DNA from 4 places in the Brevibacillus humidisoli genome. Region 1 is predicted to be linked to each of the others. Evidence: riboswitches for the same ligand, from Rfam matches in the RefSeq annotation. Region 1 holds a riboswitch; each other region holds the start of a gene.
The links. A riboswitch is a leader RNA that binds a small molecule or an ion and turns the genes downstream of it on or off. The one in region 1 is predicted to bind S-adenosylmethionine.
Positions count from the first base shown of each region.

Region 2: another riboswitch for S-adenosylmethionine. It lies ahead of LOK74_RS15280 (MetQ/NlpA family ABC transporter substrate-binding protein); the one in region 1 lies ahead of LOK74_RS14810 (pyridoxal phosphate-dependent aminotransferase).
Region 3: another riboswitch for S-adenosylmethionine. It lies ahead of LOK74_RS15720 (BMP family lipoprotein); the one in region 1 lies ahead of LOK74_RS14810 (pyridoxal phosphate-dependent aminotransferase).
Region 4: another riboswitch for S-adenosylmethionine. It lies ahead of metK (methionine adenosyltransferase); the one in region 1 lies ahead of LOK74_RS14810 (pyridoxal phosphate-dependent aminotransferase).

Region 1 covers NZ_CP087263.1:2,994,432-3,000,213, forward strand. Annotated here, with positions in the region: gene LOK74_RS14795 (IMEF encapsulin system ferritin-like cargo protein) at 1-524, shown strand, start outside; gene LOK74_RS14800 (family 1 encapsulin nanocompartment shell protein) at 623-1,471, shown strand; gene LOK74_RS14805 (hypothetical protein) at 1,624-2,094, opposite strand; gene LOK74_RS14810 (pyridoxal phosphate-dependent aminotransferase) at 2,455-3,636, opposite strand; SAM riboswitch class I at 3,713-3,823, opposite strand; gene LOK74_RS14815 (efflux RND transporter periplasmic adaptor subunit) at 3,914-5,149, opposite strand; gene LOK74_RS14820 (efflux RND transporter permease subunit) at 5,146-5,782, opposite strand, start outside.
Region 2 covers NZ_CP087263.1:3,103,841-3,109,622, forward strand. Annotated here, with positions in the region: gene LOK74_RS15260 (U32 family peptidase) at 1-784, shown strand, start outside; gene LOK74_RS15265 (DUF1128 domain-containing protein) at 801-1,031, shown strand; gene LOK74_RS15270 (ECF transporter S component) at 1,462-2,046, opposite strand; gene LOK74_RS15275 (YbjQ family protein) at 2,204-2,521, shown strand; SAM riboswitch class I at 2,659-2,761, shown strand; gene LOK74_RS15280 (MetQ/NlpA family ABC transporter substrate-binding protein) at 2,933-3,757, shown strand; gene LOK74_RS15285 (methionine ABC transporter ATP-binding protein) at 3,794-4,831, shown strand; gene LOK74_RS15290 (methionine ABC transporter permease) at 4,828-5,493, shown strand; gene LOK74_RS15295 (FAD-binding oxidoreductase) at 5,524-5,782, shown strand, end outside.
Region 3 covers NZ_CP087263.1:3,194,009-3,199,790, forward strand. Annotated here, with positions in the region: gene LOK74_RS15710 (ABC transporter permease) at 1-652, opposite strand, end outside; gene LOK74_RS15715 (ABC transporter ATP-binding protein) at 649-2,157, opposite strand; gene LOK74_RS15720 (BMP family lipoprotein) at 2,222-3,262, opposite strand; SAM riboswitch class I at 3,354-3,465, opposite strand; gene LOK74_RS15725 (MaoC/PaaZ C-terminal domain-containing protein) at 3,687-4,109, opposite strand; gene LOK74_RS15730 (MaoC family dehydratase N-terminal domain-containing protein) at 4,106-4,579, opposite strand; gene LOK74_RS15735 (BglG family transcription antiterminator) at 5,071-5,782, shown strand, end outside.
Region 4 covers NZ_CP087263.1:3,850,071-3,855,852, reverse strand. Annotated here, with positions in the region: gene LOK74_RS18850 (hypothetical protein) at 1-279, shown strand, start outside; gene LOK74_RS18845 (S8 family peptidase) at 388-2,952, shown strand; gene LOK74_RS18840 (hypothetical protein) at 2,964-3,458, shown strand; SAM riboswitch class I at 3,509-3,608, shown strand; gene metK (methionine adenosyltransferase) at 3,740-4,945, shown strand; gene LOK74_RS18830 (polysaccharide deacetylase family protein) at 5,148-5,782, shown strand, end outside.

The sequences.
Region 1 (5,782 bases):
TCGACAACGCGCAGGATGAGCACACCCGGCTGTACTATCACCACATCTATGAAGAAGAAGAGCAGCGACTAGACCGTTTAAATGAACTGATTCCACATCTCAATTCGATCATCAGCGAAGGCAAGGCTGCACAACTAAGCAATCGCGAGTTGTCCCGCTTACTCTCCGACATTAATCTGGAACGATTCGGCCTGCACAACTTCCGTGAACACCTGGAACTTGCCATGTACGAATTCACAGGTGAAGAAGATCGTGAATGGCTCAGTCAAATGCGCGACAATACCCAAGCTGACTATCTGACGGTAAAAGAGGTGATGGCTGGGTTGACCGAGAGAGTTGCAGATGTGAAAGTGGGCAATCTGGTTGATCACGATGAAGGACACAGTATTCATCAGGTAGACCATCTCCAGGCATCGGCTGGTGCGCTCAAAGATACCGGGAGCCATTCATCACCTCAACAGGTGGTAGAGGTATCCAAACCAGGCAAAAAAGGTTTGACCGTAGGCAGTCTGCGACTTACATAGCTAAGTTAGGGCAGCGAGTGGATTTCTTGATGGCACTGCTGGTGACTGCTCAAACGTTGCACATGGAAAAACCGTACAATGACCACAGGAGGAAAAGTATGGACAAGCTGCGAAAATTTCCGGACTCTCCCCTTTCCAAAGAAGAGTGGGAGCAACTGGACGAAGCTGTTATTGAAATGGCGCGCCGTCAATTGGTCGGTCGTCGTTTTATCGATATTTACGGACCACTAGGCGAGGGAGTTCAAACGGTAACAAACGATATCTACGAAGAGTCCCGCTTCGGCAACCTGAGTCTGCGCGGGGAATCGCTGGAACTGACCCAGCCGAGCCGCAGAGTCAGTCTGACGATTCCGATTCTCTACAAGGATTTTATGCTCTACTGGCGTGACGTCTCACAAGCTCGTACCTTGGGGATGCCGCTTGATCTCAGTGCAGCGGTCAACGCTGCAGCCGGCTCCGCCTTGATGGAGGATGATTTGATCCTCAACGGTTCTGATCCGTTTGAGCTGCCGGGTCTCATGAACGTCAAAGGACGGCTGACGCACATCAAAAGCGATTGGATGGAATCGGGCAACGCCTTTGCCGATATCGTGGAAGCCCGCAACAAATTGTTGAAGATGGGCCACAGCGGCCCCTATGCCTTGGTCGTATCGCCAGAGCTGTACTCGCTGCTGCACAGAGTCCACAAAGGGACCAATGTACTGGAGATCGAGCACGTGCGCAGCCTGGTCACAGACGGGGTATACCAATCACCCGTCATTAAGGGTAAGGCAGGCGTACTGGTTGCCACCGGCCGTCACAATCTCGATCTGGCCATCGCTGAAGATTTTGACACGGCCTTCCTCGGCGACGAGCAGATGAACCACCTGTTCCGTGTATACGAGTGCGTGGTTCTGCGAATTAAGCGCCCCAGTGCGATTTGTACGTTGGAGGAAGCAGAGGGCTAATCACGGCAGGCTAATGACGTCGTGTTAATCACGGCAGTTAGTTTTGAACTTAGCTCAGTGGGAATATCCTAACCGGTTATGGAATGAAAACAAGCGGCACGCCTTTCACGGCTTGCCGCTTGTTTATGTACCACTTTTTATGAAAAGAAGCGCTAAGCGATCCGTACGACCTTTGTTTGCTCCCCGGATGGGAGGAATGGCAGATCAACGTGCTCTCTTGCCTGCTCCAGTCCCACATCCTGAACCAGTATCTGCACCTCTTCCTGAAACGGAGGCGTACAACTACCCTCGTTCAACTCACACAGACGCTTAAGATGACGCAGGCGCTCTGCCAGCTTTTGTTCCCGCATCCACTCGTTTTGCAGCTCGCATACATTCACGTGCCTGGCATCGGCGATCATGCCAATCTCGTTGACGTGTACGATCAAGCGCTGCCCCTCTTCGGTGACAAAGCCGATCGAACAAAACTGGGAAGCTGCCATTTCCAAACGCGTAATCACCGCATTCCGGTACTCCTCTCCGGAACGAAGGCGAAGCATGCCAGCCTCTACCGCACCGCCCACTTTTCGCTCATTGGCAATCACCGTATACATATCTGTGTAACCGTCGATCTGGTACCGCATAACGCCCTCCTGTGTACAGCGAAGATCAGTTCACATGATCAAGCGAAATGATACTCATTATCATTATCTGCAACCATCGTATAATGAAAATCATTATCTGTCAATATCAAGCTCACAGCAAGGAGTGTTGTTTCTGCATGAGTTTATCGTTAGTTTATCCAGACATACTCTTTTCTAACAAACCTCTTTTGGCTCTCGTTTACCCTATGCAGTTGCCCAGCAAAAGGTGAAAAATCGTCAAGACTCGACCCAATTTTCCGAATTTACTGTTTTCACGTGAAACAAAAAGTCAACCAAGTACCTGATTGACCTGATCATATGAAAATGCCCAGCAAGCCACAAGCGCTGCTGGACACCCTCCTATCGTCCTGCTGAAAACAGTTCCAATCTGGCGATTCGCTGGACAGCCTCGACCAATCGCTGCTCCGATGTCAACAATGCTACCCGAACGTAGTTTTCACCATGCTCACCGAATCCAATGCCCGGTGCTACCACAACGTGTGCCTTTTCCAGCAGCAGATCAGCAAACGCGGCTGACCCCATCTTGTCCGGCACCGGCAGCCAGGCAAAGAAAGAACCTTGCGAAGGCGACGCCTGCCAGCCGATCTGTCGCAAGCTGTCAAACAACGCATTGCGACGACTTTCATAGGTTTCGACCAGTTGGCGTACGCACTCCTGTGTATCGGTCATCGCCCGTACTGCCGCCATCTGTACAGCACCAAACAAACTGACAAAATAGTGATCCTGGAGCAGGTTCATCATGCGAACCAACTCCCGGTTGCCAACCATTGCACCGACACGCCATCCTGCCATGTTGTAAGTTTTGGACAGTGTGTAGAACTCCACCCCTACCTCTTTGGCGCCAGGGGTCTGCAGAAAGCTAACCGGCTTCTTGCCGTCGTAACTGATCGCACCATAGGCGAAATCGTGACATACGACGATCTCATGGCGCCGTGCAAAGCGGACTGTTTCCTCGAAAAACTGGATAGGGGCAGTAACCGCAGTTGGATTGTTCGGGTAGTTGAGGAACATCAATCTTGCCCTCTCCAGATCTGCCGGCGTCAGCTCACCGTAGCCGGGGAGAAACTGGTTCTCTTCCCGCAGCGGCATCATCACCATGCGCCCGCCGGATATTGCCACGCCCGACCAGTAGTCTGGATATCCCGGATCGGGCACCAATGCCACATCACCGGGGTCAAGCAACACCTGACAAATCTCGACAAGCCCGGTTTTGCTCCCAAACAAGATGGCGACCTCTTCTTCCGGATCGAGATCCACATCGAATTCCTGCTTGTACCAGTGGGCAACTGCTTCTTTCAGTTCCCGTCTGCCCTGGAACGGCGGATACTTGTGATGCATGGGATCGGCAGCCTGTCTCTGCAATTCTTCCACAATATGCGGGGGAGTCGGCAAGTCAGGATTCCCCTGCCCGAGGTTGATAATGTCATGCCCTTCCGCTATTACCTTGTTTACTTTGGCCACAAGAGTAGAAAAGAATTGCGTGGGTAGTTGATTCATGATGGAAGCGGGTCTGATGCGCATCGTCTGTCCTTCCTTTCAAGCCAAAGAATAAACCCCTTCTTCCATACAGAAGAAGGGGTATGCATCTGCCAGCACAGCCTTATCTGTCAGGAAGTACTCCTGCTGGATTTGGCACAGCATCTCGCTTGTGGGCGAGACCCGCTGCCGGGCTTCATAGGGCCAGTCCCTCCGCCTCTCTCGATAAGTGATCGACTTGTCAGATCGTTCTGTTTTCGATCTTTTTCTATACTAGCGGGGGGTTGCAGCAATGTCAATCCCCCCGTTTACAGCTGTTTGCTTACTTGTCGGTCTGCTGGATCTTGACCTTGGCGCCATCCTTCAGCATCGTCTGACCTTTTACGACTACTTGATCACCTTTATTCAAGCCGCTCAGGATCTCGATCTTGTCGCTTGACTCGGCCCCAGTGGTTACTTCCACCTGCTTGGCCTGATCACCTTCTACAATGTACGCATAACGCTTGCCATCCTGATCGAACACAGCCGTTCTCGATACAACCAGTGTCTTGGCATTCTCGGTGCCATCGCTCAGCTGCACATTTGCGACCATGTCAGACTTTAATTCACCTGTTGGATTGGGGATCGAGATTTCTACCGGGTATCCCTTGACCTGTTGATCCATCACCGGGCTGATCGCCGTTACACTAGCTTCCAGTTCTTTATCCAAAGCCGGCAGGTGAACCGTCACCTTGGAGCCAACCTGAAGCGTTGTAATCTCCTGTTCGGAAACGTTCACCTTGACCAGCAGCGGATCAGTGGTAACTAGCACGACTACCGGCATCTGTGGCGAGGCCATCTCTCCTACCGACCCTGAAACAGATGAGACTACGCCAGAGATAGGAGCCGTAACCGTTGAGTTGGCCAGTTGTTCCCTAGCGTTCTCCAGAGAGACTCGAGCCTGGTCAACCGAGGCTTGGGATACACCGATTCCCACTTGCTTCTGCGCTGCGTCGTAGGTAGCTTTTGCATTGTCATAGGCCGTTTGCGCATTGGTTACAGCCGATTTCGCCTGCTCATATTGCTGCTGAGAGATGGCACCCTGGCTGAATAACTGATTCATCCGTTGTTCATTCAGCTTCGCGTCTTTCAGCGCCTGCTCTGCCTGGGTCAGGCTGTTTTTAGCCTGCTCCACCCCTTGAGCGGAACTTGTATCGCTCTGCTTGAAGTTGGCCAATGCCAGCTTGTAAGCCGCTTCTGCCTGCTGCACGCTGTTCATCAGGTCCTGTTGATCCAGCTTGAACAGCACATCTCCCTGGCTCACTTTTTGTCCCAGTTCAACATTGAGTGTTTGAATCTTGCCGCTTACCTTAGGAGCGACCTGTACCGTCTTGCCTGGGGCAAGCGTGCCTGTCAAACCTGCTGCTACGCCAACCGATCCTTCGGTCAAACTCTCCACCTGTACCGGGATAGGCGCTTCTTCCTTCTGTTCCTCCACCGCAGTCGGTTGGGCACTACAGCCGGCTAACACCAATGTCAGCATCACAAAACTCGTCAGGTATTGTTTTACACGTCTCATATGTTTCCTCCTTCCAGACTCGGTCCGGCTTCTTCGGCGGCTGTTTTCAGGCCCCGGCGCTTGCGAAAGCGGAACCCACGAATCTTGCGTCCCCAATCGTCAAACAAGGTGTAGACGACCGGGATCAAGAACAGTGTGATCAATGTGGAAAAGCTGAGACCGAAAATGACGACGATCGCCATAGGAGCCATCGACTCATTCCCCGAACCGCCGCCAAACGCGAGCGGCATGATGGCAAGTACTGTCGTCAATGTTGTCATCAAGATTGGACGCAGACGCAGCGGCCCTGCTTGGAGAATGGCCTCGTTTCTCTCTTCTCCCCGTTTTCGAAGCGTGTTCACGTAGTCAATCAACACGATCGCGTTGTTCACGACAATCCCGATCAATAGAATATACCCGATCAAAGCTGGCACACTTAGCGGGTTTCCGGTCAACAACAGCCCGACCACGACGCCAATCAAGGTTGGCGGAATGGAGAACATGATGATGAACGGACTGAACAGGGATTCAAACTGGCTGGCCATCACCATGTAGACCAGAGCGATTGACAAGATGATCGCCAGTCCAAGGCTGCTAAAGGATTCAGCCATCTCTTGAGCATCCCCGCCCATTTCTACGATGTAGCCATCAGGC
Region 2 (5,782 bases), 110 kb from region 1:
TGATATGCTGTACGCCGACTTTGAGTTTGTCAAACAGTATCCGCAGGCCGTCCAATTGGCCCATCGATACGGAAAGCGGATCGCGCTGGCTACGATGCGCATCCACATGCCGGACGAAAATGGAGTTCTGGCCCTGATCGCCAAAAGCAAACCGGATGCCATCCTCATCCGCAACACCGGGGCACTCTATTATTATCTGGCACGACAAGATGAGCATCCGATCCCGCTGATCGGAGACTTTTCGCTCAACATTGCCAACCATAAGACCGTCAACCTGTTTTTAGAGACTGGTATGGAACGAGTAACGGCATCATACGACTTAAACATCCAGCAAATGATGGACCTCTTGGCCCATACCGATCCATCCCGGATGGAAGTGGTGATTCATCAGCACATGCCGATGTTTCACACCGAACACTGTGTCTATTGCACATTCCTAAGCGACGGTACCGACCACACCAACTGCGGAACACCTTGTGAGCAGTCGCGGATCTCGCTGCAGGATCGGGTCGGCTTCTCCCACCCGGTTCGAGTGGACACTGGCTGCCGCAACACCGTATACAATGCCATCGACCAGTCTGGTGCCGAATATCTGACAGAGTTTATCAAGTATGGAGTGGGCAGCTATCGGATTGAATTCCTAGAAGAAGAAGCTGATCGCGTACAGGAAGTGATTAGCCTGTACCGCCAGGCGATGCGCGGACAGGTAAGCGGCACCCATGTATGGCGGACGCTGAATGCGATCAACCAACTGGGCGTCACCCGCGGCCAATTAACCAAGTAAAGGGGGAATCTGTGCAATGGCTGATCTGAAAGAAGCCACCCAGGAAAACCTGCGTTTTGTACTGGAAGGGATCAAAGGAAAACTAAACATGGTCAATGCATCTGTGATGCGGCCGGAAGACTTTGACCTCTCCAGCTATGAAGATCTATTGTACCTGTACAATATGGTGCAGAAAAAACAATCGTTCAGCATTAATGAAATGACAGCGATCGTCGAAGAGCTGGGCAGCATGAGAAAGCAATCGTAAAAGGATTGTAAGCGCCGGACCGCTATGGTTCGGCGCTTTTCTCTCTTTCTTCATCCAAACATTTTGTCTTCTATAGAGAAAAAAATAAAAATCGTCCTGGCCGCGTAAGGAATCGCTCGTTTTTTTTCGTCTATCTCCCAGTAACGTCAAGGAGGGGCACATGGATAAATCAGGAAAAAGATCTGTTTGAATATCCTTGGTGAGATCAAAGTTGAACAAAAGAGATTCTATCGGCTAGAAGAAGGACAGGACACGCACCGTATCAAAAATTTGTGGCCAAAGGTGCAGCTATTTGGATCGGACTGTAGATAGAGAGATTTCCGTGCGGTACATGGAAGGAGTTTGTGATAAGAGATCCAGATGGATATGTGATCGGATTCGGGCCAGCTCAAAAGCGGAGATGCCTATATCTCCATCTCCTCCCCCCATCTCAATCACAATCCCCATCTTCACACGGTACGACGGAAGAGATTTGAATGCGTTTCCACACCACATATCCATACAGGAGCGGGATGCCCAATACGCTGCTGAGCAGTACATTGGATGTGGCTGGCGTAACCGCCCACCCGAAAATCGCCTCCTGAAACGGAGTCTCAGACACCATCACATCAAGCAGCGCCGCAAGCGTAAGTCCTGTATAGTTGCCGGCTGCTGCCAGCACAACAAACATCACCAGGTGCATGCCCAGCATCTGGCCCTGTCTAGGCTGATATCCGGGAACGACATACAGCAGCCCGGTAATAAAACCGATGATGCCGTTGGCGACACTCCAGTGCCACCAGATATCCTGAAGAAGCAGATCCACTCCCATATTCCCCAGAAAGCCGACGAAAAAACCGGTTACCGGCCCAAATATTGCAGCAGTAACGGCCAATATCGCGATAGCAGGTCGAAAGTGGGCAGTATCTCCTACTTCGATGCCTGCTGTTGCATAAGACAGAAAGGCATACAAGACGGATGCGGCTGTAATGACCAACCACCTGTATCGCCAATCGACACGTCGCTCGTTGAACACAAGATTCCCTCCTGTTCGGACTAGCTACCAGTATATTCCCAAAACCAGTACAGATCAAACTACTGCAAACCATTTTACCATTCTGAAACTTTTCCCTGTGGTTGTTCGTAGTCTCTATAGTAAACAATAAACCGAGTACGGATAAGGAGGAACACGAATGATCATAACGACTACCAGCACACTGCAAGGAAAAGAGATCGTGGAGTACTACGGCGTGGTTAGCGGAGAGGTAATCATGGGGGCCAATGTGGTACGTGATTTTCTCGCCGGTATCACAGATATTATCGGAGGACGCAGCGGAGCATACGAAAGCAAGCTGAATGAAGGGCGGGAACTGGCCCTTCAGGAGATGTCCGAGAAAGCCAGACGACTCGGGGCCAATGCCGTCATCGGAGTCGATCTCGATTTCGAAACACTGCGCGAAGGCATGATGATTGTCGTCGCTACGGGAACGGCGGTTCGAGTCAAGGAGTAATCGTCAACGAGCAGGCTCCCTCTTTTCCTAGAGGGAGTTCGTTCGTTGTAAATACCGGTAATGTTTGACAAGCTTTTTTTGTTACAGTATAATCCAACTAATCAGATAGGAATTCTGACCAACCATATAACGAAAATCTCTTATGAAGAGAGGTGGAGGGACTTGGCCCAATGAAACCTCGGCAACCTAATTGTTTAATTGTGGTGCCAAATCCAGCGGAACTGCTCCGGGAGATAAGAGAGGAATGGTAGACCTGAATTGAATCTGGCTTCCACCTCTTCCTTCGGAAGAGGTTTTTTCATGGAAAGGAGCGGATGACCCCCATCGATGTAATACTGTGGCACAAGAAAACGGAGTCCAGACTGATGCGCACATGTTCTGCACCATAGAAAAAAGGAGAGAAATCAAAATATGAAAAAGAGTTTATTAGCAGCTATCCTGCTCATAATGGCTACATTGGTTTCAGCATGCGGCGGCAAAGAAGAAGCGGCCCAAACAGGCGGACAATCCGCCGAGCAGCAAGTGATCAAAGTAGGTGTGACCGGGGGACCGCATGAAGAGATTCTGAACAAGGTGAAAGAGGTAGCGAAAGCGGAAGGTTTGGAAGTAGAGGTCGTCGTATTCAACGACTACGTCCTGCCGAACCAGGCTCTTGACAAAGGAAACATTGACCTCAACAGTTTTCAGACGATTCCGTTTCTCGAAAAATTTAACCAAGACCATAAAACCAACATCGTGGTAATCGGCAAAACTGTCACCTTCCCGATGGGGCTATACTCCACCAAGTATAAAAGCGTAGAGGAGATCCCTGAAGGGGGAATCGTCGGGATTCAAAATGATCCGACCAACCGTGCGCGAGCACTGCTGCTCTATCAGTCAGCCGGTCTGATCACATTAAAAGAGGGTGTCGGCGATCAGGCCACACCGCAAGATATCACCGATAATCCGAAAAACCTGGAGTTCAAGGAGCTGGAAGCACCGTTTCTCGCTCGCTCACTCAACAATCTTGATGCAGCCAGCATCAATACCAACTTCGCCATGGAAGCCGGGTACAATCCAACGAAAGATTCGATCTTTGCAGAAGGCGGAGACTCCCCCTATGTAAATGTTCTGGCTGTGAACGAATCAGAGAAGGAGAACCCTACCTACAAAAAACTGGTGGAAATCTACCGTTCCGAAGAAGTGAAGAAGTTTATCGAAGAACACTTTGCAGGAGCAGTGCTCCCCTCCTGGTAGGGAAACACATCTTTGAACAGCGAGGAGCCCCGATCCATGATACAGCTTACCGATATACACAAGACGTACAGAGTTGGAAACAAGCAGATAGATGCGTTGAAAGGCGTCAGCGTACAAATCAAAAAAGGAGAAATTTTCGGCGTAATCGGCTTTAGCGGAGCAGGCAAGAGCACCCTGCTCCGTACGATCAACTTGCTCGAAAAGCCTACCAGTGGAACAGTCGCCGTCAACGGCCGGGACATGCTGGCGCTAAAAGAGAAAGAGCTGCGCAATGCCCGCAAAAAAATAGGCATCATCTTTCAACATTTCAACTTGCTCTCTTCCTACAACGTGTTTGACAACGTCGCCGAGATTTTGCGGATGAACCGCGTGCGCAAAGACGTGATCGATAAAAAGGTGGCCGATCTGCTGCGTCTCGTAGGGCTGGAGGACAAAGCCAACGCATATCCGGCACAGCTTTCTGGCGGGCAGAAACAACGCGTCGGCATCGCCCGAGCTCTCGCTATGGACCCCGAGATCCTGTTGTGCGATGAGGCAACCTCTGCTCTCGACCCACAGACGACCGATTCGATTCTGGAGCTTCTGCTCGATATCAATCGAAGATTTAACTTGACGATTGTGCTGATCACCCATGAGATGCAGGTGATCAAAAAAATCTGCGATCGCGTAGCGATCATGGAAAACGGTGTGATCATCGAGCAAGGCAGTGTGATCGATGTTTTTAGCAGTCCGAAGCAACAGACCACACGCAACTTCATCCGGACGATCTTTGACGACGAAGTCCCGGCCGACATGATGGCCAAGATCAAGCATACCGGTCCCGCTGCCAAAGTGCTGCGAGTCGCCTTCCGCGGCGATGCGGCCTTGGACCCGGTGTTGGGAACGTTGACGGCTCGCTACCCGGTCACCACGAACCTGTTGTACGGCTCCATTACCTCCATCAAAGGTACAGCGCTGGGCATCCTGCTGCTGCATATATCCGGAGAGGAGAACGATGTGGAGGAAGCAATCGCTTACCTTCGCAAGTCCGTCTACAGTGTCGATCTAGTCCCGCAAGAGGAGGTGGCAGGATGATCGAACGTCTGCAGGAAATGCTGCCCTTGTTCGGGCAATCGCTACAGGAAACAGTGATCATGGTGGGGATTTCGCTGTTTATCGCTACCTTGATCGGCATCCCGCTGGGAGTGCTGCTGGTGATCACCCGGCCCGGCCATCTTGCGCCAAGCGCATTGATTTTCCATACCCTGAATACAATCATTAACGTGATTCGTTCGCTCCCGTTTATTATTTTAATGGTGGCGATCATTCCGTTTACAGAGTTGATCGTCGGCACGTCAATCGGTATCGAAGGGGCGATTGTCCCACTCATCGTCTATACCGCCCCATATATCTCCCGCTTGATGGAAACGGCACTGCTGGAGGTGGACCGCGGGGTGGTTGAGGCCTATCAGGCCATGGGTGCATCTCGCTCGCAGATCATCTTCCGCATCATGATTCGTGAAGCGAGACCTGGTATCGTCTTGTGTCTGACCATTGCCACCATCGGTTTGATCGGTGCAACCGCCATGGCGGGTGCGGTGGGTGCCGGCGGCTTGGGCGACCTTGCTTTGCGCTACGGGTATCAGCAGTGGGATATTGAGGTGATGATCGCCACGGTGATCATCCTGATCTGTCTCGTACAATTGATCCAATCATTGGGAAACTGGGCTGCCCGCAAGTTAAAAAAGAGCGCGTAATCCTGTTATCGCGCACGGGAGGCATACAACATGAGGCTAAATCAAGCCAGTCTGCTTCGCGACATCAGACGCTTGACCGCAGACGAACGGGCGACAGAGACCGAATCGATCCTGCTGCAGCACAGCAAGGACGAATCGCATCACAACCCTGTACTGCCTGATATCGTGGTCTTTCCCGTCTCAACAAAAGAGGTGTCCGCCATCCTCCAATACGCCACCGAACACCACATCCCTGTGGTTCCCTTTGGAGCAGGCTCCAGCCTGGAAGGGCACTGCGTCCCGCTCAAGG
Region 3 (5,782 bases), 200 kb from region 1:
CTTCATAGCCAAATGAGCTGGAGCGGATCATCAAGTACAGCAGGATCGCCGCCGTGACCGCGATCAGAAAACCGGCGTGCAGGCTCATGCCGGAAAACAGCTTGGGCAGCCAGACCGTATTGTCGATCATCGGCGTCTGTGCCATCGCTGCCGAACCTGATGTGTCCTTAAACGGTTCGGTCACCAGATAACCGGCAAACAAGGCGGCAATATAGTTCATCAGCAAGGTCGTAATCAACAGATTTAAGCGGAAGGCGGCATCCAGCCAACCAGCGAGGATCGACCAAAGCCCTCCTGCGAGAAACCCGGCCAACAAGGCCGCGATCAGCTTCACCCATCCAGGACCTGGCAGGTAGAGAGCCGTTAAAGCAGCCGACACAGCTCCCAGCACCATTTGGCCCTCTGCCCCGAGATTGAAAAACCCGGCTCGAAAGGCAAGCGCCACCCCCAATCCGATCAGGATGATCGGCGTCGCTCTGGTTAGCGTATTGGTAAAAAAGTAAAAGCTGCCAAACGCACCTTTCCACAGTTCGGCATACGTCTCGATTACCGAAGCACCCACCACCCAGATCGCAAGGGCACCGGCGAGCAGCCCGACGCATACGGCCAGCAGCGGATGGAGCAGGGCAAAAGCTAGTTCTTTCGTTCTCATCGTGCTCCTCCTCCCGCCATCAACAGGCTGATCGCTTCTTCCGTCGCTTCCCGACTGTCCAACTCCCCGACAACTCTGCCTTCGTACATCACCAGGATGCGGTCGGACAAGGCCATCACTTCTGACAATTCCGATGAGACGAGCAGGATCGCGTCACCCTGCTCCCGCTTTTTTAGCAGCTGGGCATGAATAAACTCCATGGCCCCGATGTCTACGCCACGGGTCGGCTCAGCCGCTAGCAAAAAAGGCGTCTCCTGTCCGATCTCTCTGGCGGCGATCAGCTTCTGCAGGTTCCCCCCTGACAGATGCTGCGCTTTTTCATACAGTGAGTTGGTTTTGACAGCAAACTGTTTCACCCAGCGCTCGGTCAACTGCTGGAGCCGCTTCTGCCTGAGCAGGCCAAAGCGCCGGTAGAGCGGCTGCACGTACTGATGCAAGATCGCATTTTCGACGATACTGCCGTCCTTGGCTGCTCCCAACAGATAACGATCTTCCGGGATGTGGGCCATACCCTGCTGTCGAATGCTGCGCACCGGTGCGTTGGTGATCGGTTGTCCGAGCAGGTAAACGTCTCCCTGGTCTGCCTTGCGCAGACCGGTGATGACCTGTATCAGTTCTGACTGACCGTTGCCGGACACACCGGCAATCCCGACAATCTCACCAGCATGGACGCGAAAACTGACACGGTCCAACAGCGGTTTCCCCGAGTTGCCGCGGATAAACAGTTCGTTTACCGCAAGCAGCACATCACCTCGCGGCCGTTCGCTGCGCTGGATCTCAGCGATGTCGCGGCCGACCATCAACCGGGAGAGTTCCTCCACGTTTGTCTCCGCTGTTTTCAGCGTCCCCGTAACCTGTCCACCCCGCAGCACCGTGATACGATCGGCCACTTCCATCACCTCGTGCAGTTTGTGCGTGATCAGGATGACGCTTTTTCCTTGCTGAGCGAGATGTTTCAGTGTAACCAGCAGCTCTTTTACCTCCAGCGGCGTCAACACGGCCGTAGGCTCATCGAGAATCACGATATCGGCACCGTGGTAGAGGACCTTGAGAATCTCCACACGTTGCTGCATGCCCAGGGTGCACTCCCAGACCTTCTTGTGGGGATCGACGCTCATCCGGTACTTTTCCGAGAGCTCCTTCACCTGAGCGGCCGCCTTTTTCCGGTCAAACCAGACCCCTTTTGCCGGTTCCTGACTGATCACGATATTTTCTGCCACCGTGAAAGTGGGAAACAGCATGAAGTGCTGGTGAACCATGCCGATCCCGCTTTTGATCGCGTCTGCCGGGCTGTCAAACCGCTTCACTTCTCCGTTGATCCGGATGGTGCCATCTGTCGGCTTTTCCATGCCGTACAACATGCGCATCAGCGTTGTTTTGCCCGCTCCATTCTCCCCCACGATCGCGTGGATCTCCCCTTGTCTGAGGGAAAAGCTAACCTGCTGATTGGCGGCAAACGTGCCATACAGCTTGGTGATGTTCTCCATTTCCAGTAAAACAGTCACACAGTGTCACCCCTTTGTCGAGAAAAGAGGAAACCGACTACGGTGGGTAGCCGGTTTGCCCGATCTAGTTTTTCAGCGGGTCGGGGACCTCACGCTTGCCAGAGACGATCTCGTCATTGATTTCTTTCACTTTGGCGATCGTCTCTTCGCCGATAAACGGATGGAGCGGAGACTTGCTTTCGTGGGTGACGAAAGTGAGACCAACGCCTTTCTCTTTCAATCCGTAATCGACCACCCCTGGTGTAAACGTGCCGTTGACAAAATCTTTTACCGTCTCATACGCCGCTACATCGGTACCCTTTAGTTGTGACAAGACGACATGTTCCGGGTCCACTTCCGTACGGTCTATGTCTTGGCCGGCTGTGTAAAACCCTTTCTCCTTGGCCGCTTCGAACACGCCCAGATCGCCTACAGCAGCGGCCCCTGCAATAAAATCAGCACCTTGTGAATGCTGCAGCAGCGCCAATTCTTTCGCTTTTGCCGGATCTTCAAAGCTGCCTACGTAGTTCAACAGGAACTCCGCATCCGGATTGGTCGCTTTCAGACCTTCCTCGAAGCCAACCGTATATTTTTTCAACAGTGGAATATCCATCGCTGCTACCATTCCCACTTTTCCTGTCTTGGTCGCCAGTCCGGCGGCAGCCCCCATCAGGTATGCCGCTTCGTGCTCGCGGAATGAGACGCTGCGCACGTTGGGCAGATCAATGACCGTGTCGATGATCGCAAACTGACGGTCCGGATTTTCTGTCGCCACTTTTTTCAAAGCATCTTCTGCCTGAAAGGTAGCCGTAATAACCAAATCGTACTGTTCAGCCACCGCAACCCGCAGGTTTTCTTCGAACGCGTTGGGATCGGTCGCCTCAATTGTTTTTGCCTCCAGTCCAAACTCCTCAGCCGCTTTCTTAACCCCTTCATCCATCTGCTGGAAGAACGGATTGACGCCGATTTTTTCCGGGAGCACCAGGGCGATCCGTTTCTTCGGCTGATCTTGGCCTCGATCTCCTTCTGCCGATTGCGACTGGCTGGAGTCCGCTGGCTGCCCGCCGCCGCCACAGCCAGCCAAGGCCAAGGCAAACAGACACAGCAGCAAAAATACTCTCTTCATGACTGCTTCTCTCCTTGTTGTGTAAGTGTAAAAGAATACGAAAAAACCTCTCCCCTGCTGACAGGGAAGAGGATCGCATCTGCACCGCTCTCCCTTATCTGCCAGGTCGTATGCCTGCAGGAATTGGCACCTTCCTGAAAGTTTGCCTTCCAGTGGGTTGCCGGGTTTCATCGGGCCAGTCCCTCCACCACTCATAATAAGGGGTCTTTCTATGAACTTCTTTTTCATTTTAAATGAAAATATGATTTTATCAACCCTTTTCATATAATGTGTTTTTTTCCTGATTTTACATATCTGTATGTCTTCGGTCCCACAAAAAGGCCCCACCCGGTCTGCGCGTATTTGGGTGGGACTGTCGACAACCTTTTTCCCGAGGAGGAGAAGGCTTCTATTTCTAATAACGGTAAAAATGTGAATCAATTTTCTAGGGAATTAATGGTAAGTTCTCCGAACCTTCTGGTTCACCTTTCCATACTTCAAAGGTTCCTTTCAGCTTTGCTTCACCCGTCTGGTTGGTCACGATCAGCTCGCCGAGCCAGCGTTCCTCACCATCGCGGACCATCGACTCCACTAGTTGACCACTCACAGACAACTGCTCGCCTGGATAGGTCATTCGCGAAAACCGCACTTGGAAACTGCGCAAATACTGACGGGGGAACCACTCTGTCAGCGCCTGTCCCGCGAACCCCATCACCAGCATCCCATGGGCGATGACATCTTGCAGTCCAGCCTGTTTGGCTACGGGTACAACCGTATGAATCGGGTTGAAATCACCAGAGGCACCGGCGTAGCGGACTAATTGGGTGTGGGTAATCGCTTGCTTATGTAGGATGGGCAGTTCTTTCATCCTTTTCCCTCCTTCGCTCTCATTCTCTCCTGCATCTCGATGATCACCGACTCAGCTCTCAGTACTTGTTCTCCCTGCTGATTGGCATACTCTGTCACCAATGTGAACAGGTTCATTCTGCTTTTCGACTCGGCAGCGACAATCCGTGAGCAGGCGGTGATCTCATCACCCGCGCAGATCACACTGCCGTAATCGTACCGTTGTTTTCCGTGCAGCACGCGAAGCGGGTCCAGCTCTAACACTTCTATCAAATGTTCGAAACTGGGTCCTGCCCACATCTCGATCACGGTAGAAAATGTAGGGGGTAGAGGGATGTCGCGAAAGCCTGACTGCTGGGCAACATCTCTGTCATGGTAAATCGGGTTGTCATCGCCGATCGCAAGTGCAAACTCGCGGATTTTTCCTGCTTCTACGCGATACGCATACGGCTCAAATGTGTATCCGACGTATTTGGATAGATCTTTGGTCACCGCTGACCCTCCTCGCTTTTCCTGGATTGCTGCCTATTGGCCGGCTTCATCCTCCAGACAGCAGGCAACTGCCTCTTCTCTTCTTTTATGCGGGAATTCAAACTCGCAGACGATATCTTCTCCTTAACTGACAATATGGTCTGCTTATATGAAGACGTACACACAGCCGCAATATTCACCTGAGATCCTAAGTTCGCAAAAAACAAGATGATCTCACAACTAGGTATAGCAGGATATCTGCTTGTTCCGCACTTGTCGCGAGACTAACCTGCTTCTTTTTCAACCCGTTTCGCTGGCTTCTTTCACACCTATTCATTCTACAACTGCCGTTTCCCATTAGTATCCAGGGAACAATTTTTGCACAAGTCTGCTTGGTAACATTCGGTCTGACAATACAAATGCCCCATATAGTAAAGTAGTAGTATAAACAGATGTTCTACCATCTGTGCAAGCAGCAGATTGTGCATGATTTTGTGCTAAAGGTGGCCACCATGTTAGACAAAAGAGCAATGCAAATCTTGCAGTATCTACTGCAGTCCCATCACTACGTGTCAGTCAAGGAATTGATGGAACATTTCTCGATTTCTCGTAGAACATTATACTACGACATCGGGAAAATCAACGATTGGCTCAAACAATCTGGTTTGCCAGCCGTACCGTACATCTATGCAAAAGGGTTTTATTTCGACGACAGCAGGAAGCAAGCGATAGCTCGGATCACGGGAACAAAAAGCTTCGATCTATCTGCTTTGCGCCCAGGTGAAAGGCAGCTCTATTTGCTTTTCTATCTGCTCCTGACCGATGAACGAATTACCACACGCGAGTGCATGGAGAAGACTGGTGTCAGCCGCAATACCACTTTACATGATATCAAGCACATCAAAAAGGAAGTAGAACGGCAGGGGCTGCGACTCTCCTACTCGCACACGGATGGATATCGGATCAGCGGGAGTGAATTGACGATCCGCAATCTGTTAAGTCAATCCGTACATTCTCTGCTGCATGATGGTCAAGAACGGTTGATCCAGGAACTGCTTGCAGGCCGGGGAGACATTCCTACTCCCGACGCGATCCTGCAATGGCTGGGGGAATGCGAGTACCACTTGCATCTGCAGTTTGCCGATGATTCGACCAAGCTATTAAGTTATCTCTTTTCTCTCTACCTCCAGCGGTTTTTGAGCGGCCATCCCGTCTCTTTTCCAC
Region 4 (5,782 bases), 860 kb from region 1:
GGCAGATACGAGCGGAAAATGGAAGACGTAATTGATGAGCTAGAAGAGGCTGTCGAGAAAAAAGAGAAGGCGCTCGAATCACTTGAAGATTGGCTGCAAAGTTCCGATGAGGATGATTTGGAAGATTACAGAGATTATGATGAAGAGGCCAAAGAGAGCATTTCCGACGCAATCGAGAAGCTAACCGGAGAGGATCTGGAGGATCCGACCGACCACCATTCCAACAACATCAAGGAAAAAGTGGAAGAATGGTCCCGGAAACAGCAGAAACTAGATTGACAACGTTTTTTGCGCGAGGCTGCAAACAGCTGTGCGCAAAAAGGCACCTCTTTTGCTTCCAACTTTTGATAAAGTTGTGACAAGAAAGGAAGAGGGGACGCGGTTTAGATGGAGAGGCACCTATCACTGAGGAAATGGCTGCTGGGGTGTATCGTATTTGTCCTGATGGTTACCGGTTGGCCCACTGCAAATCGGGTATGGGCCGAATCCCCCAACGATCCATACTATCGCAGCCAGCCTCACTTGAAGCAGATAAAAGCCGATAGGGCGTGGAGCCTTGTCAGAGGTAATACGGCAATTAAGATCGCCGTACTTGATTCTGGTGTGGACCGCAATCACCCGGATCTGAAAGACAATCTGCTGCCCGGCATCAATCTGCTCTCACCGTCGCGCCCGCCTGAAGACGATAACGGTCACGGAACAGCCGTTGCCGGGATCCTGGCGGCCAAAGGAAATAACGGAGCCGGTGGCAGCGGTGTCATGTGGGACGCCCGCATCATTCCGATCAAGGTATTGGATCACCGCGGAGAAGCGCTAGTTGAGAACCTGGCTCATGGAATTAATACAGCAGTGGACCTAGGTGCCAAAGTGATTCTGATGTCTGTCAGCAGTATACAGCATTCTGCACAGTTGGAGCAGGCGGTGAAGCGAGCCGAGGAGCGTGGGGTGGTGCTCGTTGCTGCCGCGGGAAACGAATCCAGTCGAGTCACCTATCCGGCCGGCTACCCGACAGTCATAGCCGTAGGAGCAGTCAATGAAAAAAACCAAGTGATTTATCAGTCCAATACCGGACCAGAACTGAACCTGGTTGCTCCTGGTTGGAGCATCTACACCACCCAGCGGGGCGGTGGCTACTGGTCATTTAAAGGCACATCTGCAGCTGCTCCTCAGGTTGCTGCAGCAGCGGCGATGATCTTGAGCCGTCACCCCCACCTGACACCATTGGAAGTGCGTCAGCTGCTTTATCACACGGCTACAGATCTGGGGAGCAAGGGATGGGACAGACAAACAGGCTACGGTTTGTTGAATGTGGATGCCGCAGTTCGCAGAGGGCTGCCGGCCGACATTAACGAGCCCAACAACAGCAGGCCAGCCGCAGCAGCATTTCCCATTGAGTCGCAGGTCCGCGGTTCGTTGGATCACGCCGATACCGTTGACTGGTACTACACCGATATACCTTATGACGGTAAGCTGTCCGCATCCGTCTGGGTATCATCCTATTCCGTCGCGCCGCTTGCCATTACCTTTTACAATGGAGATCAGACTACCTCCTACTATCCAAGTTCGGGGCACACCTTGCATGTTCCGGTTGAACAGGGGAGAGTGTATATAAAAGTAGAGCGGGGCGGAGGGGCCGGTTCCCTATCCTACTTGCTGACCAGCCGCTTTCAGATTGCAGCTGACCGTTATGAGAACAATGACCAACTGGATGCGGCGCGACCACTGCCGCCAGGGAATCGCGTCAGCATATTGGGCAATTTTCACCGTGCGGGAGATGTCGATTGGTTTTCGTATTACGTGCGTGGTCCGGGCAAGCTAGGTGTGACCGTTACATCGGATACATACCGGATTGATCCTGTCCTGTTCATCGCCAAAGAGAAGGAAAGAGGTGTTGAGATTGACAACAACAGCTCTGTTCCCAATATCGAGCAAGCCAACCTGGATGTCACCACAGGAAAATACTACGTCAGACTAACCGACTACTGGGGAAATCAAGTAAACGGCGAATACCAGTTGGAGGTCATATATACACCAGAGCGACAGGATGAGAATGAGCCAAACGATACCTACAACCGCGCCACCAACCTGGGGAACAGCATGCTGATGACCGGAACGCTGGCTACAGAGCATGATTATGACTGGTTCCAGTTTGTCATCTCCGAAGACACGTATGCGACCATTCGCGCCCCATACATCCCGGTGCGCTCAGGCGTCCATTTCTCGCTTTACAAGGCAGGACCGACACGCAACTATCTACTCGCTTCGGCTACCAATGTGGCAGAACTATCGAGAGCAGGCAGCTACATCTATGCATATAAATTAACTCCCGGGACCTATTATGTTCGACTGAACAGTATGGTACCCTTCCGGTATGACGCCTACCGACTCACCATTACTCGCGAGAGGCTGATTGATGGTTATCGGGATATCAGCAACCACTGGGCTCGCGCTGAGATTGCCCGACTGTCCAAGCGGGGCATCGTCCGTGGATTTGAGGATTCTACGTTCCGGCCCAATCAGACGGTGACGCGCGCAGAATTTGCCACAATGCTGATCCGTACCATGTCGGAGAAGGGGCTGTACACGGGGAATGTCAATGTGAGAAATCCTTTCCGGGATATTAACCGGGCACACTGGGCTCACGAAAATATTATCAAAGCGTACAGCCTCGGTATTTTGGCAGGATACCCTGATCGTACGATTCGCCCCAACCAGCCAGTTACCCGGTCAGAGATGGCGGTCATGGTAGCGCGCGCCAAGGGGTTGTACACCTACAAGCGCAGCCGAAGTTCGTACCGAGATGTTTCGGTCGATTACTGGGCGTCACCAGCAATCGAGTCGCTCACCAGCCTGGGATATGTGAGAGGGATTAGCTACCGGACGTTCCAACCACAGGCCAAAACTCGCCGCGTCGAGGTGGTCGTCCTGTTGACCAAAGCCTTTAACCTGTAGGAGGAGAAGAGATGAAGAAGAACATCAAGGGAATTGTCGCTCTTGCCGCAGTAGGCGTCTTGATTTTTGCCGGGCAAGCGTGGGCTGATTATGCCGGTTCGGCCGGTATTCCCGGCTCGGCGGATGATCCGGTCGTGACGAAAAGTTATGTCGATGAGAAGATTCAACAAGCGCTCGGCGGGGGACAAGCACCCTCGCAACAGCAGTCTGAGCCGCAAGGAAGCAGTCTGGTCGTAGAGGAACTGACGCCGGGAGAGACGTTGTACGGTTTTGAGGGCACGGAATTTATTGTCCGCACAGGCCAAGTAATCGCCGTGCCTGGTCAGAATGGAGATGGTTTGACCGATCTTACGGCTGGTGTCGATCTGCAGGGGGGCGATCCAGTCGGGTTAAATCATCTGCTGTTGATCCCTCGTTCCGATTCCCGTGGACTTCGCTTGGCACCTGATTACGATGGGACAGCCTACGTGATTGTTCGCGGAAAATACGAATCGCGCAGCCAGTAGTCCATTGACACAACTGGAAAAAACGGTTATTCTATTACCCGTAATGGATACTCTTATCCAGAGCAGGCGGAGGGACTGGCCCGATGAAGCCCGGCAACCGTCTCGTACGGTGCTAACCAGCAGAATGGTTGCCATTCTGGCCGATAAGAGGTTAGGGAACGCATACAAAGTACCTTTTCCTCAAAAAGATGGAAAAGGTTTATTTTTTGGACGTGAGAGAAACCCGATTCGGCTAGCCACACTATTCGTATAAAAGTTCAAAAGGAGGTTGGATTATGGCACTGCAAAAAGGTCGTCGTCTCTTTACATCAGAGTCTGTTACAGAAGGGCACCCTGATAAAATCTGCGACCAGATTTCTGACGCGGTCCTGGACGAGATTTTGTCGAAAGATCCCAATGCACGGGTGGCGTGCGAAACGTCGGTCACAACCGGGCTGGTGTTGGTAGCAGGAGAGATTACCACCAATACCTATGTCGACATCCAAAGGTTGGTTCGTGACACGATCCGGGAGATTGGATATGACCGTGCCAAGTTTGGTTTCGATGCCGATACGTGCGGCGTCATTACAGCGATTGGTGAGCAGTCGGCAGATATTGCGCTCGGCGTGGACAAGGCATTGGAAGCACGCGAAGGAAGTATGACAGATGAAGAGATTGAAGCGATTGGTGCCGGCGATCAAGGTCTGATGTTTGGCTTTGCCTGCAATGAGACACCTGAATTGATGCCGCTTCCGATCAGTATGGCCCACCAACTGGCCCGTCGACTCACTGAAGTGCGGAAGAACGGAACCCTTGCCTACCTGCGTCCTGACGGCAAAACACAAGTAACCGTAGAGTACGATGGTGACAAGCCGGTTCGCATCGATACGATTGTCATCTCCACCCAACATGCACCAGAGACCACCCTGGAACAAATCAAGGCTGATCTGATGGAGCACGTGATTAAGCCAGTGGTGCCAGCCGAATTCCTGGATGAGCAAACGAAGTACTTTATCAATCCGACCGGCCGCTTTGTCATCGGCGGGCCGCAGGGAGATGCTGGATTGACCGGCCGCAAGATCATTGTCGATACATACGGTGGCTATGCCCGACACGGCGGAGGTGCTTTCTCGGGGAAAGATCCGACCAAGGTGGATCGCTCCGGTGCGTATGCTGCCCGCTATGTAGCGAAAAACATTGTTGCTGCCGGCCTTGCTGAAAAATGTGAGGTACAGGTCGCTTATGCGATCGGGGTGGCACAGCCAGTTTCGATTGCGATCGATACGTTTGGCACAGGAACGGTGTCTGAATCGGACTTGGTTGCCCTGGTTCGAAAGCACTTTGACCTGCGTCCTGCCGGGATCATCAAGCAGTTGGACCTGCGCCGTCCGATCTACAAGCAGACTGCAGCATATGGGCACTTTGGCCGTAACGACCTACAGGTTCCTTGGGAACAAACAGACAAGGCGGAAGCGCTCAAACAGGATGCTGCCCAGTTGACAAAATAAGAGCGTAATCCATGTCACAAAAGCGCTTGGCTGATCAGCCGGGCGCTTTTTGTGGTTCGCCTTTCCTCTGTTGGATCTTAGTGTATAAAGGATTCTTATTACCTATGTCGAATGATTAGGAGGAATCAAATCGTACCCTACAGGCATTCCTCTGGCGGCTCCATCTTCAATGCGAACAGGCCAGTGAGAAGGAGGAAGCTTCGTGTTCAGACGATTCCCTTACTTGATCGTAATGACTGCGGTCATTACGTTGGTAATGGTAGGGTTATTTTTGTTAACAAATACGAAAATGGCGAAAGATGTTGACAATATGCAACATTTTCCCCCATCTCCCACGTCTAAAGATCATAGGCAGAACGATTCAACGATAGAAGCACCGCTTCCATCGACGGATGTGCCTACACCTAAGCCGCTCCAAGAGCAGACATGGTACCGCGATCAAGTAGTCGTCCTGATGTACCATCATATTGCTGACAACCCGCAGACCCGGTACGTCATTCGTCCCGAACAATTCGCTTCTCATATGGCTTTTTTGCATGAGAACGACTTGCGGCCTATCTCGCTGGGAGAGTTTCTGCGGTTTGTCGACACCGGAGTCTTGCTCACGAAAAACGCGGTTTTGATTACCTTTGATGATGGGTATGAAAGTTATTACAAAGAAGCATTTCCTGTGTTGGAAAAGTACGGTTATCCATCAGTCAACTTTGTGATCGCCGGAAACCTGCGGGATGTTCAGGGGAGAAAGCGGGAAAACATGATTTCCCCGCTATCCCACTCGCAGATTGCCGAAATGACGGGCAGCGGGCTAGTTGAACTAGGGTCACACACCTACAGCCT